One region of the Thalassotalea hakodatensis genome, then DNA from elsewhere that is predicted to be linked to it. Evidence: predicted binding sites of a transcription regulator. Region 1 holds the regulator's gene; the other holds the start of a gene.
What was found. Region 1 encodes FliA, which starts transcription of late flagellar genes. Its sites were predicted from a motif close to CTAAAGNTNNNNNNNNNNNNGCCGATA; they were not measured.

Region 1 (10,643 bases):
AGGTGCTCAGCAACAAGAAATGGCAGGTGATACGCCAATATTGCTGACATCAGGTATGTTACGAACGGTACTGGCTAAGTTTGTTAAATACACCATTCCAGGTTTAAGAGTAATTTCTTACCAAGAAGTACCTGATGATAAGCAAATTAAAATTATCAGCTCAATTGGTCAGTAATCATTATCGTTAAACACTGAGAAATGTTGATGCAGTAACTGATTTAACAAAGATAACGCCGCGATGTGTTCGGTAAGGGGTCAACGTGAAAATAAGACGTTTTGTTGCAAAAGATATGAGAACAGCACTTGAACAAATCAAGCTAGAGCTTGGTGCAGAAGCAGTAATCATGTCGAATAAGAAGATTCCAGAAGGTGTTGAATTAATGGCGGCGGTAGATTATAGCCAACAAACAACACCTTCAGCACAGCCATCAGAGCACGTTGCGCGAGAAATTTCTCAAGATGTGGTGTCTATCGGACAGCAGCCACAAAATACTAATGAAGCGGCGTCAAACGTGCAATCTAGTACTGATGAAGCACAGCCACCAGCTGATAGCCTTGCTGCATTATTACAGCGCCAACAAAATACCCCTAAAAGTAAAGCAACGCCGATTCAAACATCTACTGCACACCAACAGCAACATGCATTAGATATTGAGCAACAGCTAAAAAACTTTACTGACCGTTTAGAGCAAGGGGCACACCAAGCACCAACAGATAAACAACACGCCTTTCAGTCGACTCCTGAAGCTTTATCAACTGAAACACCAAACAATGCTCATCAGAGTGAGCAAGCGTCAATGACAGAATCACATCATCAAACGAGAGATAATACGCCACAGCAAAACCGTGAAATTGAAGCAATGCGCCGTGAAATGTCTTCTATTCGTCAATTACTTGAGCATCAAATTTCCGGTTTGATGTGGCAAGATATGGCACAAAAAAACCCTGCTAAAGCCCTATTGGTTGACCGTTTAATGGCAATGGGGATTACTGAAAATGTTGCTGACCAGATCGCAAGCTATTTACCCAATGTTGAAAATGAGGAAGATTCATGGCTACAAGCTAAGCAATTGTTAGCGAGTCAATTATATACAACAAATAATGAAATTATTCACCGTGGTGGTGTGGTATCGCTAGTAGGGCCAACGGGTGTAGGGAAAACAACGACCGTCGCAAAATTAGCTGCACGTTTTGCTCAAATTCATGGTGCCGATAAAGTCGCCATGATTTCTACAGACAGTTACCGAATTGCAGGCTTCGAACAACTAACTACTTATGGACGCATCATTGGTTGTCAGGTTAAGCTTGCCAAAGATGGCGCGGCACTTGATACGCTATTACAACAGTTCTCAGATAAAAAATTAGTGCTCATTGATACCGCAGGTATGGGGCAGCGTGATATGAGATTAAACGATCACCTTACTACCCTGATTGCGAATTCTCGTGTTAGAATTCGAAATTACTTAGTATTGTCAGCCAATACCCAACAACGTGTTATGCAAGAAAACGTTGAACGCTTCAAAAAAGTACCGTTGGCGGGGTGTATTTATACAAAGCTAGATGAAAGTTTGAGCGTTGGTGAAATAATTGCAACATCTATACAAAATGGCCTCGCAATAGGGTATCTTACTGATGGACAAAGAGTTCCAGAAGATATTAAAGTTGCAAATGCTGAAAAGTTAGTTACGCTTGCAGATAGGCTTGCAACAAAATTGAATGGTCACAACTCGTGGCGCCCTACCTCTGCTTCTATGGCAGTTGGCATGTAAATTATTTTTGATGTTTAATTAGAGTGATGTAAATGATTGATCAGGCAAGTGGCTTAAGAAAAATGCAACAGCAAAATCAAATTAAAGTCATAGCAGTTTCTGGTGGTAAAGGGGGAGTGGGTAAAACCAATGTCTCGCTTAATACGTCTATTGCCTTAGCTCAACTTGGAAAAAGAGTACTAGTACTCGATGCTGATTTAGGCTTAGCCAATGTTGATGTAATGCTTGGTTTACGTGTAAAACGTAATTTATCACATGTTATGTCAGGCGAGTGTGAACTCGACGATATTATTATTGAAGGCCCTGCAGGAATTAAAATCATTCCCGCAACTTCTGGTACTCAGTCAATGGTTGATCTTACGCCATCTGAACATGCTGGATTAATTCGTGCTTTTAGCGATATGCAAACGCAATTTGATGTGCTCATAGTTGATACCGCAGCAGGTATTTCAGATATGGTATTGAGTTTTGCTCGCGCGGCTCAAGACGTGTTATTGGTTGTTTGTGATGAGCCAACCTCAATCACCGACTGTTATGCGTTAATGAAATTACTCAGCCGTGACCATGAAGTATTTAAGTTTAAAGTCGTTGCTAATATGGTAAGAAGTCCGAAAGAAGGGCAGCAGTTATTTGGTAAGCTTTCAAAAGTTTCTGAGCGTTTTTTAGATGTTGCGCTTGAGTTAGTCGGTGTCATTCCTTTTGATGAAAACATTCGTAATGCAGTTAGGAAGCAACAAGCTATTGTAGAAGCTTTTCCTGATTCTCCAGCAGCCAGAGCATTTAGAGCGTTAGCTCAAAAAATAACTAAGTGGCCAGTGCCAAACCATGCTTCGGGGCACTTAGAGTTTTTTATTGAACAGTTAATTGAAAACTAATTCGAAGGTAAGCAATTTTGGGTAAAGCCAGTGCATACGGTTCGCAAATTGATAAAACGGCATTGCTCGAGCAGCATAGCAGTTTAGTAAAGCGTATCGCTTATCATCTACTCGCTCGTCTGCCTGCTAGTGTGATAGTTGATGATCTTATTCAATCGGGCATGATTGGTCTATTGGAAGCGGCAAATAACTTTGATAACACCAAAGGGGCTAGCTTTGAAACCTTCGCGGGTATACGTATTCGTGGCGCAATGCTCGATGAGATACGTCGTGGTGATTGGACCCCCAGATCAGTACATAAAAACAGCAGAATGGTCAGCGAAGCCATAAAAAACTTGGAAGCAGAGCTAGGCAGAGATGTTTCTGATATTGAAGTGGCTGAAAAACTTGATATTTCGCTGAATGAGTACCATCATATTCTTAACGAAGTAAATGGCGGCAAAATCATCGGTATTGAAGATTTAGGTGTCAATGAAGATGCTGTTTCAAGCTTTGAAGATAAAAACAATACTGATCCATATCAAAATATAGAACATGTAGTGTTTAAAAAGTCATTGGCAGAGTGCATTACTACTTTACCAGAGCGAGAAGCTTTAGTACTGTCTCTGTATTACGACGAAGAATTGAATTTACGCGAAATTGGTCAAGTGCTCGATGTTAGTGAGTCGAGAGTTAGCCAGATTCATAGCCAAGCATTACATCGATTAAAAGCCCGTATGCAATCTTGGCAAAGTTAAGTACAATATATTTATAAGCATTTAGAATTAAGTCCCTGGAGGGTGCCTTGGATAAAAATATGAAAGTACTTGTTGTTGACGACTTTTCAACAATGAGACGCATCGTAAAAAACTTACTACGTGATTTAGGGTTCACTAATATTCAAGAAGCAGATGACGGCAGTACAGCTTTACCTATGCTTAAAGAAGGTGATTTTGATTTTGTCGTTACTGATTGGAATATGCCAGGGATGCAAGGTATCGATTTACTCAAAGCGATACGAGCAGATGCAAGTTTGTCGCATATACCTGTTTTAATGGTAACAGCTGAAGCGAAGAAAGAACAAATCGTGATGGCTGCGCAAGCGGGTGTTAACGGTTATATTGTGAAGCCTTTTACTGCAGCAACGTTAAAAACTAAGCTTGATAAAATTTTTGAGCGTTTAGGATAATAACGAGTTGCCACGTAAGGACGTTGCATGAGTATAAATAACGGTGTCCATGTTTCATTGGAACAGGCAAAAATGTTGGTTGAATATTTAGAAACCGATCAACAAGATAAAGCAGATGAATTAATTGCCGAAATTCAAAACCCGATTAATTCCGAGTTATTTGCCGAGATTGGTAAGTTAACCCGTCAACTTCATGACTCATTGATGAATTTTCAGTTAGATTCGCGATTGAATGATTTAGCGACAGCAGATATTCCTGATGCAAAAGAACGATTAAATTATGTGATCAGTCGTACAGAAGATGCAGCCAACAAAACGATGGATGCGGTTGAATCTATCTTTCCTGTTGTTAATACCATTCAACACCAAATTAGCACAGTTAAACCGCTGTGGAATAAACTGATGCATAATAATTTAGATGTCGGTGAGTTTAAATCTTTATGTCATGATATTGACGTGTTACTGAAAACTTCAGAACGTGAAACTGAGCGTATGCATGGTTTAATGACTGATGTATTAATGGCGCAAGATTTCCAAGACTTAACCGGACAAGTGATTCGAAAAGTGATTGATCTGGTTAGAGAAGTAGAAGATAGCTTAATTAATATGTTGACGGCTTTTGGTGTCACAAGTGAAAGTATGCAGGGCACGGGTAAGCCATCGGTTGGCGAAAACCTCGTTGAAGGCCCAATTGTTAATAAAGATAATCGAGATGACGTAGTTGCTGATCAAGACGATGTTGATGATCTTTTATCAAGTTTAGGATTCTAATAGGAGTTGCTGGATGTCATACGAAGCAGATGAAGAAATTCTTCAAGATTTTCTAATCGAAGCAGGTGAAATACTTGAAAGCTTATCTGAGCAACTTGTTGAACTAGAAAACGATCCAGATAACGCAGATCTATTAAACGCTATTTTTCGTGGCTTTCACACGGTAAAAGGCGGTGCGGGTTTCTTATCATTAACTGAACTTGTAGATGTGTGTCATGGCGCTGAGAATATCTTTGATATTTTGCGTAATGGTCAACGAAGTGTAACACCTGAACTTATGGATGTTATTCTGCAAGGGTTAGATACGATTAATGATATGTTTGCCTTGGTGCAAGCCCGTGAAGAACTGATTCCTGCCGACCCAGCATTATTAGCAGAATTACATCGTCTAAGCTCTCCCGAAGGCGCAGAACCAGTTGCCGCAACACCTGAAATGCCAACACAGGTCGTATCAACAGACACATCAAGCAATGATGCTTCATCAGACGAAATGTCTGAAGATGAGTTTGAACGCTTATTAGATGAATTACATGGGGGAGGCTCACCCAGTGCGCCACCTGCACAAAGTACTGCCCCTTCTGCTAGCTCGGCAAGTTCTAGCAATGAAATAACTGACGATGAATTTGAAAACTTATTAGATGAGCTTCATGGTCAAGGTGCTTTTGCACCAGGTGTTGGTGCAAAACCTGAATCTGGAAACAACGATGAAATCAACGATGACGATTTTGAAAGTCTTCTTGATGAATTGCACGGTAAAGGTAAAGCACCTCAAACAAGCAGTAACCAAGCACCTGAAGAGGTTGCTCAACCTAAGCCTGTTCAAGCAACAGCACCCAAGCCAGCTGAACAACCAACTGCAGCGGCTAAGCCCGTTGCTAAAGCACCGGCGAAAAAACCTGCGGATAAACAAAATGCTCCGCAAGGTGAAACAACCGTTCGTGTTGATACTCAGCGTCTTGATCAAATTATGAACATGGTTGGTGAGTTAGTCTTAGTGCGTAATAGACTGACAAGTTTAGGCATGACAAAGGAAGACGAAGAACTGACTAAAGCTGTGTCTAATTTAGACGCGGTAACTACTGACTTACAAGGTGCAGTGATGAAAACTCGCATGCAACCTATTAAGAAAGTTTTTGGTCGTTTCCCACGTGTAGTACGCGATCTTGCCAGAAGTTTAAATAAAGAAATTAAGTTAATATTAGAGGGTGAAGAGACCGATCTCGATAAGAACCTTGTCGAAGCATTAGCCGATCCTTTGGTGCATTTAGTACGTAATTCGGTTGACCATGGTATTGAAACACCAAGTACTCGAGAAGAAAACGGTAAACCGCGTGAAGGTACGGTTATTTTATCAGCCTCACAAGAAGGTGATCATATACTACTGACCATTAGAGATGATGGTGCAGGGATGAACGCTGAAAAATTAAAAGAAATCGCCATTGAGCGCGGCGTTTTAGATGCTGATGCCGCAGCAAGAATGTCTGATTCTGACGCTTTTAATCTTATTTTTGCCCCTGGTTTTTCAACAAAAACAGAGATTTCAGAAGTGTCGGGACGTGGCGTTGGTATGGACGTTGTCAAAACGAAAATCACCCAATTAAACGGTACAGTAAATATAGATTCTGAATTAGGTGTTGGTACGGTACTTGAGATTAAAGTCCCTCTTACATTAGCTATTTTACCTACATTAATGGTGGTCGTTGGTGAACAAACGTTCGCGCTACCTCTTGCCGCCGTTAATGAGATTTTCCATTTAGACTTAACGAATACTAATGTCGTTGATGGTCAACTAACCATCATTGTTCGAGAAAAAGCGATCCCGCTATTTTATCTTGATCAATGGCTAGTGAGAGATTTCAAAGAAAAACCGAGAGATAAAGGGCATGTTGTCATTGTTCAATTAGGTGCTCAACAAATTGGCTTTGTGGTAGACAGTTTGATCGGGCAGGAAGAAGTCGTAATTAAACCGCTTGACCGTTTATTACACGGCACTCCTGGTATGGCAGGCGCAACAATAACAAGTGACGGTGGTATAGCATTAATTATTGATGTACCAAGCATGTTAAAATTTTATGCGAAAAAATCCGCGGTAAATAAAAAATTGCGTTCATAATTAACGATAACAATACGCAAAAGAGATATTAAATGGCCTATAAAGTTCTGGTTGTTGATGATTCGAGTTTTTTTAGACGTCGGGTCACTGACATTATTAATAGTGATAAGAACTTAACGGTTATAGACGTTGCTGTTAATGGCATTGAAGCAGTAGAAAAAGCAAAGTCTTTAAAGCCTGATGTCATTACCATGGACATAGAAATGCCATTACTTAACGGTATAGAAGCTGTTAAGCAAATAATGGCAAATTCACCGATTCCTATTTTAATGTTCTCATCTTTAACGCATCAAGGAGCTAAGGCAACGCTTGATGCACTTGATGCAGGTGCGCTTGATTTTCTGCCGAAAAAATTCAATGAAATTGCGAACGCAAATAGTGATGCTGGTAGTATATTACGTAGTCGAGTATTAGAAATAGCCCGTAAAAGGCTGGGTTCTCGGCGAGTAAGTGCTAGGCCATTTAATAGACCTTCCATTACTAAACCAAGTACAGTACCTGTCAGTAATAGTACGTTAAATACACAAGTTAAGCGACCTATTGGTAGTATTCGCCCATCTGGGAAATCCTATAAGCTTTTAGCAATCGGTACATCAACAGGTGGGCCGGTCGCTTTACAAAAAATATTGACTCAACTCCCACAAAATTTTCCTCTGCCAATTATAATGGTACAACATATGCCAGCGGCCTTCACTAAAGCTTTTGCCATGCGTTTAGACAGTTTATGTAAAATAAGTGTGCGTGAGGCAGAAAATGGTGATGTGTTAAAACCAGGTGTAGCTTACCTAGCACCAGGCGGTACACAGATGCTAATTGAAGGTAAAGAAAATCATGCTAAGCTAAAAGTAGTGGTTGATGATACTGATAGAATTGCTTTTAAACCAAGTGTTGATGTGAGTTTTGGCTCAGCGGCTAAAATATTTTCAGGCTCTGTGCTCGGGGTTATTCTTACTGGTATGGGATCTGATGGCCGAGAAGGTTCAAGAATGCTTAAAGCAAAAGGAGCGACTATCTGGGCACAAGATGAAGAAAGTTGCGTTGTTTATGGCATGCCCCAAGCCGTTGCTAAGGCTGGTATATCAACAGCAGACATACCTTTACTTGAATTTCCTAACGCTATTTTGAAAGAAATACAGTACGGATAGCACCACAGTGCTATATAGGTGATAACTTGTTAGTTTGGACAGTTGCAAATCAAAAGGGTGGTGTGGGTAAAACAACCACAACGATTTCGATTGGCGGTTTATTAGCCGAGCAAGGTAAACGCGTTTTACTTGTTGATACTGATCCACACGCGTCTTTGAGCTATTATTTTGGTATCGAATCTGAAGATCTTGAGTTAAGCGTATATGACCTGTTTACACAAGTGTCTACCAAAGAGCAGATCATGCAAAGCCTGTGTCCCACACAATATAAAAACATCGATATATTACCCGCGACTATGGGATTAGCTACGTTAGATAGAGCATTAGGTGCAAAAGGCGGTATGGGGTTAGTGCTAAAAAAGGCTATTGCCCAGCTTCAAGACGAATATGACGTAGTATTGATGGATTGCCCACCTGTATTAGGGGTATTAATGGTTAATGCTCTTGCTGCTGCAGATCGCATTATTGTGCCAGTACAAACTGAGTTCCTAGCGTTGAAAGGGTTAGATCGGATGATGAAAACACTTGATATTATGCAAGGTGAACAACAAGAACCTTTTACTTATACAATAGTGCCAACCATGTTTGATAAGCGAACTAAAGCATCGCTTTTAGCATATAGAAAGCTGCAAGAAGTCTATGGTAACACCGTTTGGCAAGGAGTTATCCCTATAGACACAAACTTTAGAAATGCTAGTGTAGCACAACAAGTTCCCTCTGATTTTCAAGCCTCAACGCGAGGGGTAACAGCCTATAAAAACTTGTTAGATTATCTTTTGTCTCTTGAAAGCATTCAGGAGCGTCATTAATGGCTGCAAAAGATAAAGGCTCGTTAAGTGCAAGCAAAGGTTTAATGCAAAACTATCTGTCTGAGTTATTAACTGAAGACTCAGTTGAACCTGTATTAGAACAAAAACAACAATTAAATGAATTATTACAGCAAGCAAGTGTGACGCACAATGTTGATGAAAAACAACTTGATGTTATAACGTCTGCAAAATCGTTAAATAAACCCCCTGAGATAACAGCTAAGCCCGAGATAAAAGCAAAAGAGAAAACAGCTGAACCACAAATCAAAGTACCAACGACCACTGAAGAACCAGAAGCAATTACGACACGCAAAAGTAAAGCTGAATTTATTGTTAAAGCTGACAAAGATTATCGTAAGGGAGCTTTTCAGGCTATGTTTTTCGATGTAGCAGGGCTTATTGTTGCTGTACCTCTTATTGAATTAGGTGGCATTCACAACGTAGATAAAACCAATAGTTTAATGGGGAAACCTGCTTGGTTTAAAGGTGTTATGCTACATAGGGACGAAAAAATTAATGTTGTTGACACTGCTCAATGGATAATGCCGGAAAAATGTAACGATAACCTTATTAATTCATTGAACTATCAGTATGTTATAATGTTAAATAATAGTCAGTGGGGTTTGTTGGCTGAAAACCTAATTGATACGGTAACCTTAGAGCAAGATGACGTTAAATGGTTAACAGGTTCAACGAAGCGTCCATGGTTAGCGGGTTTGATAAAAGAACGTATGTGTGCATTAATTGATGTAGACGCACTAATCATGATGTTAAATGATGGTGCGAATATTCATCAAAATGCTTAATAACGTAAGAATTAATTTGATGTATTAACAAGGTAAATCTATCTTTATAATAGATTTTTGAAGAATTAACGCGAAAGAGGCGAGCGGTATGTCTGATGAAAGACGCAGTGCAAGTGATAATGTAGACACGAATGATGAAGTGCTTCAGTGGGTCACGTTTAAATTAGATAGCGAAACTTACGGCATTAATGTAATGCAAGTTCAAGAAGTGTTACGTTATAGTGAAATAGCACCTGTACCTGGCGCACCGGTTTATGTACTAGGCATTATCAATTTACGTGGTAACGTAGTTACTGTCATTGATACCCGCTCACGATTCGGTTTGCCATCATCCGAAGTCACGGATAATACAAGAATTGTCATTATTGAATCTGAAAAGCAAGTGATAGGTATTTTAGTCGACAGTGTTGCTGAAGTGGTTTATTTAAAAGCGTCTGAAATTGATATTGCGCCCAATGTGGGCAACGAAGAAAGTGCTAAATTTATTCAAGGCGTATCAAACCGAGACGGTGAATTACTTATTTTAGTTGATTTAAATAAGTTACTAACTGACGACGAGTGGGATGAATTGAAGCAATTCTAAGTATTTGCCACCGAAGTGGCAAATACCATAAACATTATGAATGAGCTACTCAACTATATTGAATATGCAGTTATCGCGTGCTTGCTGATACTGAACATTATTTGTTTTGTTAAAATAATGAACCTTTCAAAAAAAACAGCGTACTTAACTACTCAACTTTCAGGTTTAGAAATACTTGTTACTGATTTACAACAAGAGCTAATGAACACTGCAAAGACCGTTAACGATAAATTGTCTACAGCAGCTGATTGGCAAGTAGAACAAGAACAAGTAAGTGGTCAATTAACCCACCGAACGAATGCATTGAAAGAATCAATCGCTACATTACAAGCAGAATTAGCTGAATTTCAGCATCAACAACCTGAAGACAAGTTATACTCCCGCGCGCAAAAAATGGTTAAATTAGGCGCCGATGTCAATGAGTTAATGGTCGTATGCCAATTGCCTAGAATAGAGGCTGAGATGCTAATTGCAATGCATAAGCGGAGCAGTAAGTCATCTAGTTAAACTATTTTCTTACATTTTTTATAAACTTTTCTTGTTAAATTCAACTGTTAAAGACTATGTCACAGCGATTGCTCGTGGTAAACTTTGCTCGGAATTT
Region 2 (10,643 bases), 1.6 Mb from region 1:
AGATAGAAATGGCGAGCAACGTGTCGTTAGCTCGCTTTTTCTTTTTCTAATGCGGGACATTGCGCGATAACCTTTTCTTCGCCGTGATGTTCTTCAACTAACCTAACGTCAAATTGCCATAAGTAATGTAAATGTTTCATGACCTCTTCGCTTGATTCGGCTAGCGGAATTTCATTGTGGGGTGTGTATTTTAGGGTTAATGATCTATCGCCACTCACATCTGCGTTTATTACTTGAATGTTAGGCTCAATATTACTTAAATTGTATTGATTAGAAAGTGACGTTCTTAATGCTTGATAGCCTGATTCATTATGTATCGCTGCAATTTCAACAAAATTTTCTTTTTCATCATCGTGAATATGGAAAAGTTTAAAATCACGCATTAGTTTGGGTGATAGAAATTGACTAATAAAGCTCTCGTCTTTGAAATTTTCCATTGCAAAGTGCAGCGTTTCTAACCAGTCGCTGCCGGCAATATCAGGAAACCATTGTTTATCTTCTTCGGTGGGGGCTTCGCAAATCCGTTTAATATCGATGAACATATTAAAACCAAGAGCGTATGGATTTATGCCTGAATAATATGGGCTGTTGTAATCGGGCTGTGCAACAACATTAGTATGGTTGTGTAGAAACTCGATCATAAATTGATCGCTCAGTAACCCTTCATCGTATAAGTGGTTCAAAATAGTGTAATGCCAAAAGCATGCCCAGCCCTCGTTCATCACTTGTGTTTGTTTTTGAGGGTAAAAGTATTGTGATACTTTTCGTACTATTCGCACTATTTCACGTTGCCAAGGTTTTAATAATGGCGCATTTTTTTCAATGAAGTATAAAATGTTTTCTTGTGGTTCTTTTGGAAAGTTATCTGCATGTTTGGTCTTTATTTGTTTATCAGCAGGTAACGTGCGCCATAAGGTGTTCACTTGAGACTGTAAGTATTGTTCACGTGCGGTTTGACGTTTAAATTCTTCTTCGAGTGAAATTTTTTGTGGGCGTTTGTATCGATCAACGCCATGATTCATGAGTGCATGGCAAGCATCTAAACAAGATTCCACCTCATCTATTCCATATTTATGTTCGCATTTTGCTATGTAGTTTTTAGCAAAGAGTAAGTAATCAATTATTGAACTGGCGTCAGTCCATGACTTAAATAGGTAATTTCCTTTAAAAAAACTATTATGGCCATAACAGGCATGCGCCATCACTAACGCTTGCATCGTTATTGAATTCTCTTCCATTAGATAAGAAATACATGGATCTGAATTGATGACAATTTCATAAGCGAGCCCCATTTGACCTCGTTTATAGTTTTGCTCCGTTTGAATAAATTTTTTCCCATAAGTCCAATGGTTGTAACCTATAGGCATACCTACACTGGCATAAGCATCCATCATTTGCTCAGCGGTGATTACCTCTATTTGATTTTTGTAGGTGTCTAATTTGTAATGTTTAGCAACACGGGCTATTTCTGTTTGATACTGATCTAATAGTTCGAAGGTCCAGTCAGGGCCATCAGATAACATCTTCTTTTTAACCATTTCAGCTTCCTCCAAGTAGGGCAGAGTACTACGCTACTTGTTGCGTGTTTTTCTTAAAGAGCTCTCTAAATACAGGGTAAATATCATCTGCTGTTTGGATATGTTGCATAGCAAAATGTGTATTTGTTTGCGCTACTTTTTCATATTGTTGCCACAGTGTTTGATGAGCGCGCTGGGTAATTTCAATATAGGAAAAGTACCGACAGGCGGGCATAATTTTATCCATCATTAATTGATAGCAATGGGGTGAATCATCTGCCCAATTATCGCCGTCAGATGCTTGTGCGCCGTAGATATTCCATTCTGTTGGGTTATATCTGTCATTGATGACTTGTATCATTAATTCTAAAGCACTTGATGCGATAGTTCCGCCAGTTTCTTGTGAATAAAAAAACTCTTGTTCATCGACTTCTTTTGCTTGGGTGTGATGGCGAATGTACACCACATCAATTGTGCTATAGGTACGCGTTAAAAAAAGATACAGTAAAATGTAGAAACGTTTAGCAATATCTTTAGTGGCTTGATCCATAGAGCCCGAAACATCCATTAAACAAAACATCACGGCTTTTGATGTAGGCATTGGTTGGCGAGCATAATTTCTAAATCGTAAGTCGAAAGTATCGATAAAAGGTACAGCTGCTATTTTCTTTTCGAGGGCGTTTATTGCTTTTTTAAGCGTTTTTATTTCTGCTACGTGATCAAACGTGTCTGCTTCAAGATCAGCAAGTTGTAATTGTAAGGCTTTTAATTGTTTTCTTTTTGAGGATGTCATCGCAATGCGGCGGGCCACAGAGCCTTGTAATGATTTTACAATGTCAATGTTTGCTGGCACACCTTCAGCACAGTAACCAGATCGAACAGTTTTGTAATCAATTAATTTATTGAGTTGGTTTTTCTCTAGGTTAGGTAATTCCAGATCTTCAAACAGTAAATTTAAGTACTCGTCTTTAGAAATGGAAAAGACAAAATCGTCTTCCCCTTCGCCACTATTACTTGCTTTACCTTGACCTGAGCCTTGGCCACCTTGTTGTGGCGGACGTTTAATGCGATCGCCTGCACTATATTGATCATTTCCTGGGTGTACTCGATCACGCACGCCGCCTTTACCTTGATGAAAAACAGGCTCGGATAAATCTTTTTTCGGTATGGTAATGCTCTCACCACTTTCTGTGTCGGTGACACCACGATTATTTATAGCGCGCTCAACCGATTTTTTAATTTGCGACTTATAGCGCCTAATAAAGCGTTGTCGGTTCACCGTACTTTTATTTTTACCATTTAACCGTCGGTCAATAAAGTTTGCCATGATTACTGCTCCTGCCAAACGCTTGTTATGACGCTTTTCTTACACGTAAATACCACTCAGATAATAGTCTTACCTGTTTTTTGGTATAGCCTTTAGCCATCATACGTTTGACAAAGTCGTCATGTTTTTGCTGATCATCATTGGAGGTTTTTGCATTGAATGAAATAACTGGCAGTAGGTCTTCGGTATTCGAAAACATTTTCTTCTCTATCACAGTGCGCAGTTTTTCATAACTGGTCCAATTAGGATTTTTACCTTTGTTATTTGCACGAGCCCGTAGAACAAAGTTAACAATTTCATTGCGAAAATCTTTCGGATTGCTGATCCCCGCGGGTTTTTCAATTTTCTCTAGTTCATTGTTTAATGCTTCTCTATCGAATAATTGCCCCGTTTCCGTATCGCGATACTCTTGATCTTGTATCCAAAAATCTGCATAAGTTACGTAGCGATCAAATATGTTTTGTCCGTATTCTGAATAAGATTCTAAATAGGCGGTTTGAATTTCTTTACCAATAAACTCAATGTATTGTGGCGTTAGGTATTCTTTTAGGAAGTTTACATAACGCTCACTGGTTTCTTTAGGTAGTTGTTCTCGTTCGATTTGTTGTTCGAGTACATAAAATAAATGGACAGGGTTGGCAGCAACTTCTGCGTGATCAAAATTAAAAACACGTGATAATATTTTGAAGGCAAATCTTGTTGAAAGCCCTGACATACCTTCATCTACGCCTGCATAATCTCGGTACTCTTGAAAAGATTTTGCTTTAGGATCGGTGTCTTTAAGACTTTCTCCGTCATAAACGCGCATTTTAGAAAAAATACTTGAATTTTCTGGTTCTTTTAATCGTGATAACACACTAAATTGCGCTAATGTTTCTAAGGTATCAGGCGCACATTGTGCGTGACATAATTCACTATTGGTTAGCAGCTTTTCATAAATTTTAACTTCTTCAGATACACGCATACAGTAGGGTACTTTAACAATGTAAACGCGATCTAAAAACGCTTCGTTATTCTTATTATTTCGGAATGTTTGCCATTCAGATTCGTTAGAGTGAGCTAATAAAATTCCATCAAATGGTAGGGCTGACAAACCTTCTGTTGGATTGTAGTTGCCTTCTTGCGTTGCAGTTAGTAAGGGATGTAATACTTTTATTGGTGCTTTGAACATTTCTACAAACTCCATTAACCCTTGGTTTGCTCTGCATAAGGCGCCTGAGTAACTGTATGCATCTGGATCATTTTGGGCGAAATGTTCTAATTGGCGGATGTCAACTTTACCTACCAGCGCAGAAATATCTTGATTGTTATCATCGCCAGGCTCTGTTTTTGCAATAGCAAGTTGATCAAGGATAGAAGGGTAGGCTTTTACAACGTCGAATTTGCTGATGTCGCCTTTAAATTCATGTAAACGTTTGGCAACCCAGGGTGACATAATGGTATTTAAATAGCGTTCTGGGATCTGATACTCTTCGAGTAAAATTTTACCGTCGGCATTTTTATCGAATAAACAAAAAGGATGATCATTTACTGGGCTACGTTGTCCGTTTGCGCTAAGCACGTAAATAGGCTCTTGCTGCATTAGGGCTTTTAATTTTTCAGCAAGCGAAGACTTTCCCCCACCTACTGGACCAAGTAAATAGAGTATTTGCTTCTTTTCTTCAAGCCCTTGAGAGGCATGTTTAAGGTAGGAAACTATTTGCTCTATTGCTTCTTCCATGCCGAAAAACTCTTTAAAGGCAGGGTAGCGAGAGATGACGCGGTTTGAGAAAATACGTGATAATCGGGGATCATTGGCAGTGTCGATCATTTCGGGTTCACCAATGGCTGATAATAGGCGCTCTGCTGCACTTGCGTACGCCATTTTGTTGTCTCTACATAAAGACAGGAACTCTTGCACTGAACAAGTTTCTTCCTGAAGTTCATCATATCGAGATTGATAATGTTTAAAGATGCTCATAACCGTCTCCTCGAAAAATGTACTCGAATGCGGTGGCGCGACTGCTTTCAGTTAACGGGCTTTACTGTACGTTTACTAAGTTAAACAATGCTTGCCAAGGCAATTAAAAGTCTTAATTTTTAAAGCGCTACTTTAAGCTTAGTACGGATTCTTTAAGATGATAGAATTTATCGAGAGAAATATATAACCATGAAATATAACGAGGTAGAACGTCATCAGTCAGACATAAAAAAACCAGCGGCAGTGCGCTGGTTTTTTAGCAAGAATTTTTTATTTAAGCAAAATTTGCAGAAGCAAATTCCCAGTTAATTAATGCCCAAAATCCTTCTAAATAGCTTGGGCGAAGATTACGGTAATCAATGTAGTAAGCATGTTCCCATAAATCCACTGTCATTAACGGTGTTAAACTATCATCAGTTAATGGCGTAGCTGCGTTAGACGTGTTTACAATATCAACACCGCCATCCGCTGTTTTCACTAACCATGTCCAGCTTGAACCAAAGTTATTTACTGCTTTCTCGTTAAAAGTGGTTTTAAATGCTTCAAATGAACCAAACTTTGCATTAATTGCTTCTGCAAGTGCGCCTGTTGGCTCACCGCCGCCGTTAGGGCTTAAGCTGTTCCAGTAAAAAGTATGATTCCAAATTTGTGCTGCGTTATTGAAAACACCGCCGTCTGAAGCTTTAACTATGTCTTCTAAAGACTTACCTTCGAAATCAGTACCTTCAATTAAGCCGTTTAATTTTACTACGTACGTATTGTGATGTTTACCGTAGTGATACTCTAAAGTTTCTTGTGAAATATGTGGAGCAAGTGCATCCATCGCGTAAGGTAATGCTGGTAACTCAATAGCCATTTATACTCTCCAGGAATTGATTAGAAATATTTATTTTGCCCTAAAATAAATTAGTGGTTTGAATTTAAAATAATCCGAGTAAAATACTCAGGTATTTTTAATTATGCATAGTGTACTCAAATATATAGGTATTGCTAGCCCAATTATCAAGGCTAAGCGCTTTTATTTAAATATTTTTATTATTAGTAGTTACATCATTGAATAATGGCAATGTAATCTCCACTATGTATTGTGTTCGCGTAAATAGATAGAGGCATAAAATGGATACAGTAGAACGTATTAAACAGCAAATCGCAGAAAACAGCATTTTACTATACATGAAGGGTTCACCTAAGTTACCAAACTGTGGTTTCTCGGCACAAGCGTCTCAAGCATTAATGTCTTGTGGTGAAAAATTTGCTTATGTTGATATTTTGCAAAATCCTGATATTCGCAGTGAATTACCTATTTATGCCGATTGGCCTACATTCCCTCAACTATGGGTTGAAGGTGAGTTAGTAGGTGGTTGCGATATTATTATTGAGATGTATCAGCAAGGTGAATTAGCGCCTCTAGTAAAAGAAGCAGCAGAGCGTGCAGCTGCAAAAGAACAATCAGAAGAAAAATAATTTTCAGAACAGGTTGAATTTATTCCTGATGCCTCAATACTATTGAGGTATTAGTAAACATACATAAATAACATTGGAGAATAAAATGAGTGTATTAGTGGGTCGTCCGGCGCCAGACTTTACGGCAGCAGCAGTATTAGGTAGCGGTGAAATTGTAGATAGCTACACATTATCCGAAGCAATTAAAGGTAAAAAAGCTGTTGTATTTTTCTATCCTTTAGACTTTACATTTGTTTGTCCATCAGAGCTTATTGCATTCGATCGTCGTATTGAAGAATTCAAAAGTCGTGGTGTTGAGGTCATTGGTGTTTCAATTGATTCACAATTTTCACACAATGCATGGCGTAACACCCCAGTAAATGAAGGTGGTATTGGTCCAGTTCAATACACGTTAGTTGCTGATGTTAAACACGAAATTTGTCAAGCATATGATGTTGAACATCCAGAAGCTGGTGTTGCATTCCGTGGTTCATTCTTAATTGATGAAGAAGGCAATGTACGTCATCAAGTAGTGAATGATTTACCATTAGGTCGTAACGTTGACGAAATGTTGCGTATGATCGATGCTTTACAATTCCACCAAGAGCACGGTGAAGTATGCCCAGCAGGTTGGAATAAAGGTGATAAAGGTATGACTGCTTCACCAGAAGGTGTTTCGTCTTATTTAACGGATAACGCTGATAACTTATAATTTAAGTTAATGCTTTTTAAAAACCGACGTATAACGTCGGTTTTTTTGTGCCTTTCAAACGTTGCTTTGCAATAGCGGGCTATTCCTACAGTAATATGCCTTGAATTCAGCAAAAAAGTACCTCGTTAGAAAGAACAACATTTGTTAGGCTATTGAACTTATTAGTATTACACTATTTCTTATGCAAACCTGAGGTTAATATAGGTTAATGGGTGAAGAGACATTAAAATATTAAGTTTGCCAATAGTGATTACTGCGACTTTTTATGTAACGGGGATTAAACAAAATAGACAAATGCATCTATGATATAAGATAGCACCGACCGTTAAGGAAAAATATGCAGTTACCAAAGTCTATTTATGAAAACCTTCCTTACCTCTATTTTTTGATCAGTGGTGCACTTTTAACACTAGGTGAAACAAGCCATGTATTCATTTTTTCAGCATTTATTTTTTATATGGCGGCTTGCATTGTTTTGGTCAAAAGGTCGGCATTTCGTCGTTTAGATAAACAGTACCGTAAACAAAACAAGAGATGGTTACCTGAACTTATCTATGAATACTTACCATTTGTTTATCTTGCGATTGGTGTATTTTTACTGATGATTGGAACAAGTGATTTGCTTCAATTTTCTGCGTTTGCATTGATTGTTTGGGCGGTAAGAAACCTAGTTTGCCGGCGTCATAATCGACAACGTAAACAATCGCTGTTTTAATCGTTGCTAACGGGGTCAACTGCAGAGGAGGTGGGTAATGGCCACCCACCTAATTGTTGCCACTTATTTACGATGTAACAATAAAGTTCTGCAGTTTTCTCAGTGTCATATAACGCAGAATGCGCTTCTTTGTTATCAAAGGCTAATCCCGCTGCTTCGCACGCTTTTGCTAAAACGGTTTGTCCAAGCGCCAAGCCTGATAATGTTGTGGTATCAAAACTGACGAAAGGGTGAAAAGGGGTGCGTTTTATTGAACAGCGCTCAGTAGCTGCATTAACAAAGCCTAAGTCAAAAGCAGCGTTGTGCGCGACCATAATGGCACGTTTACAGCCAGCAGCTTTCATTTTTTTACGAATAAATTTAAATGTTTCTTTTAATGCTTCGCTTTCTAAAACGGCAGCCCTTAGCGGATTAGTTGGGTCTATTCCGGTAAACTCTAATGCTGCAGGTTCAAGGTTTGCTCCTTCAAAAGGCTCAACATTAAAGTGTATGGTTTCATCGAGTGATAACATGCCGGTTTCTTCATTAAAAGATAGCGTAGTAGCTGCTATCTCTAATAATGCATCTGTTTGCGCATTAAAGCCTGCGGTTTCTACATCAACAACAACGGGAAAATACCCTCTAAAACGCTCTGAAAATTTATACGTTGTTGGCGTTTCAATGTTTGATTGCTGGTTACTACTGTTATCGAGCATTAATTTTTTATCTTTGGACGTGCTTTGTGGCTATTATCGCAGAAATTTTTAGTGAAAACTAACTCGGTGGAGAATAAATCGTTATCAATTCGCAGTTTTACATTACTTGCGGTAAACTCACTATGACGTTGATTGTTTTCTAGCCTTTGGTTGTGTGAACTTTCAATGAACGTAATAAGATTCATGTCATAGATCGATAGGTGAACAATAAAAAGCGGGTTTTTGCCTGCATCCTTTCCCTAGTTTGTCTGTGTTGTGGTTATTAAATAATTTTTAAAGTAATTTTGAACCGTGCCGATATAAGTTTTAAGCCAAAAAATTGAATAGTGATTATGAAAAAAATACTTATTGCTGCCTCAATCGCCTTGTTTGTAAGCCAAGCTAGTGCTGGTATTCGACAATATCAAGCAGATATAGCAAGTTCTAAGTGGCACTTGGTCGATGAATCAAGGCTACAATGTACGTTATCGCACAGTATTCCCAATTATGGTGAAGCCACATTTTCTGCGAAAGCAAATCGAAATTCAAATATGCTCTTTGAGTTAGATATGCTTGGTTTACCCGATAACTATTCATTAGCGGAAGTACGTTCAGTTGCGCCTAATTGGCGACCAGGTAATGCCGGCAGAACGCTCGCGAACATGAAGCTTCATAAACAGTTTTCTCCTGATCTCCCTAAAAAAGTTGCGTGGACATTACTTTCTGAATTAGAAAAAGGCATGTCACCGACCTTCTATTATAATGATTGGTACAACGATCACGATAAAGTGTCAGTAGGGTTATCAACTTCACGTTTCCACAAGGCATATCAAAAATTTGTTTCGTGTGTTGGTAACTTATTGAACTATAGTTTTGATGATATTTCATATACGGTGTTAAATTTTGAATTTGGTAGCGATAAATTTACTAAAGCGTCGAAAAGAAAAATTAACATGATCAGAGAGTATTTATCGTTAGATCAAGAGTTAGATATTGTGTTAATTGATGGCTTTACCGATAGTTACGGCGGTAGAAATACAAACTTAAAAACGTCTGAGAAACGTGCGAATAAAATACGCCAGTATTTTATTGAAAATGGTATTGAACCTAGCCGAATTGAAGCGAAGGGTTATGGTGAAAAGCGCCACATAGCCTCTAACCAAACGGTTTTAGGTCGAGCAAAAAACCGCCGCGTTGTGATCAGAATGGACAAACCTTAAATGTAATTTTCAAGAATAAAGTCTTTTATTTACAAGGCTTTATTCTTTTTTTGTTACGAAGAAAAAATCAGTGCTTATTACGTAAATAATTCCTGCAATTATTCCCCATAAATGTGCATCTATCGCAACATTCGCATCAATCATATTGGCGAGTTGCTCGCTAGCGCCGAATAATTGTTCATAACCAACCTTAATGAGCACGCCAGCAAGAAGAAGGTAGCCGGTGTGATCTTTTTGCTTTATGTCTTGAATAGCACCCCAAATAAATAATGCGTGTAGTACCCCTGACATACCTACGTATCTTTGTAACTCTGGTGAACTGTAATAAACACCGACACTAACAATAATGGCTGCAATAAACATAAGTAAAGGAAATTCATAGCGATAATAATAACGGCGATGTAGTAAAAATAATAACGCTAAGGCTGCCAAATTAAGTAGTAAATGGAGGTGGTTTGTATGTAACATGTGACTGGTAAGCAGTCGCCATAACTGTCCTTGCTCAAGAGAAGATCTGTCAAACTCAAAGAGTTGATAATATTGTTCATTTAGGAAAAATGCTAAAATACAAATGAGAAAAAGCGCTATTGGATAAAGATCTGTACGGCGTAGTGGGAAAGGTAATAGCATAGGCATATAATGGCTTTTTAAGTTGGCTGTCTCGTGTTAATAATGTAGTGGCATACCATAGGGTTTCTTTGCATTTTCAGCCTGCTAGTTTCTGTTTATCAATCACATAATTCAAGATTTTATTTATGCCTAGAGCAATATGCCAAAGTTGTCAGCGACCTAAAACCAGTTGTATTTGCCGTTTATTTGTTTCAATTATCAATGATATTGAAATTGTTATTTTACAGCACCCAAGTGAGGTTAAGCAAAGCAAAGGTAGTGTTACGTTGTTAAAGGGCTCTTTGCAAAATTGCCATGTATTGCAAGGAGAGTCTTTTAAGGGTAATGCCGATTACCAAAAATTATTTTTGCAAAAAAATCATAACACGGTTTTGTTATATCCTAGTGATAAATCTGCATTAATTAGTCAGCTGAGTAACAAAAATCATCAACAAGGTGCAATTGA

Region 2: a site for FliA is predicted at 8,643-8,669, ahead of QUE72_RS11190 (flagellar protein MotY). Genes of this name have one in related genera too.

The regions. Positions count from the first base shown of each region.
Region 1 covers NZ_AP027365.1:965,301-975,943, forward strand. Annotated here, with positions in the region: gene flhA (flagellar biosynthesis protein FlhA) at 1-175, shown strand, start outside; gene flhF (flagellar biosynthesis protein FlhF) at 261-1,769, shown strand; gene QUE72_RS04160 (MinD/ParA family protein) at 1,802-2,644, shown strand; gene QUE72_RS04165 (RNA polymerase sigma factor FliA) at 2,659-3,381, shown strand; gene cheY (chemotaxis response regulator CheY) at 3,429-3,812, shown strand; gene QUE72_RS04175 (protein phosphatase CheZ) at 3,840-4,583, shown strand; gene QUE72_RS04180 (chemotaxis protein CheA) at 4,597-6,696, shown strand; gene QUE72_RS04185 (protein-glutamate methylesterase/protein-glutamine glutaminase) at 6,729-7,841, shown strand; gene QUE72_RS04190 (ParA family protein) at 7,868-8,650, shown strand; gene QUE72_RS04195 (chemotaxis protein CheW) at 8,650-9,456, shown strand; gene QUE72_RS04200 (chemotaxis protein CheW) at 9,545-10,039, shown strand; gene QUE72_RS04205 (DUF2802 domain-containing protein) at 10,157-10,546, shown strand.
Region 2 covers NZ_AP027365.1:2,547,081-2,557,723, reverse strand. Annotated here, with positions in the region: gene QUE72_RS11230 (SpoVR family protein) at 27-1,538, opposite strand; gene QUE72_RS11225 (YeaH/YhbH family protein) at 1,567-2,844, opposite strand; gene QUE72_RS11220 (PrkA family serine protein kinase) at 2,870-4,804, opposite strand; gene QUE72_RS11215 (Fe-Mn family superoxide dismutase) at 5,079-5,660, opposite strand; gene QUE72_RS11210 (Grx4 family monothiol glutaredoxin) at 5,921-6,268, shown strand; gene QUE72_RS11205 (peroxiredoxin) at 6,354-6,959, shown strand; gene QUE72_RS11200 (hypothetical protein) at 7,297-7,674, shown strand; gene rnt (ribonuclease T) at 7,671-8,369, opposite strand; gene QUE72_RS11190 (flagellar protein MotY) at 8,702-9,568, shown strand; gene rrtA (rhombosortase) at 9,608-10,204, opposite strand; gene QUE72_RS11180 (tRNA-uridine aminocarboxypropyltransferase) at 10,324-10,643, shown strand, end outside.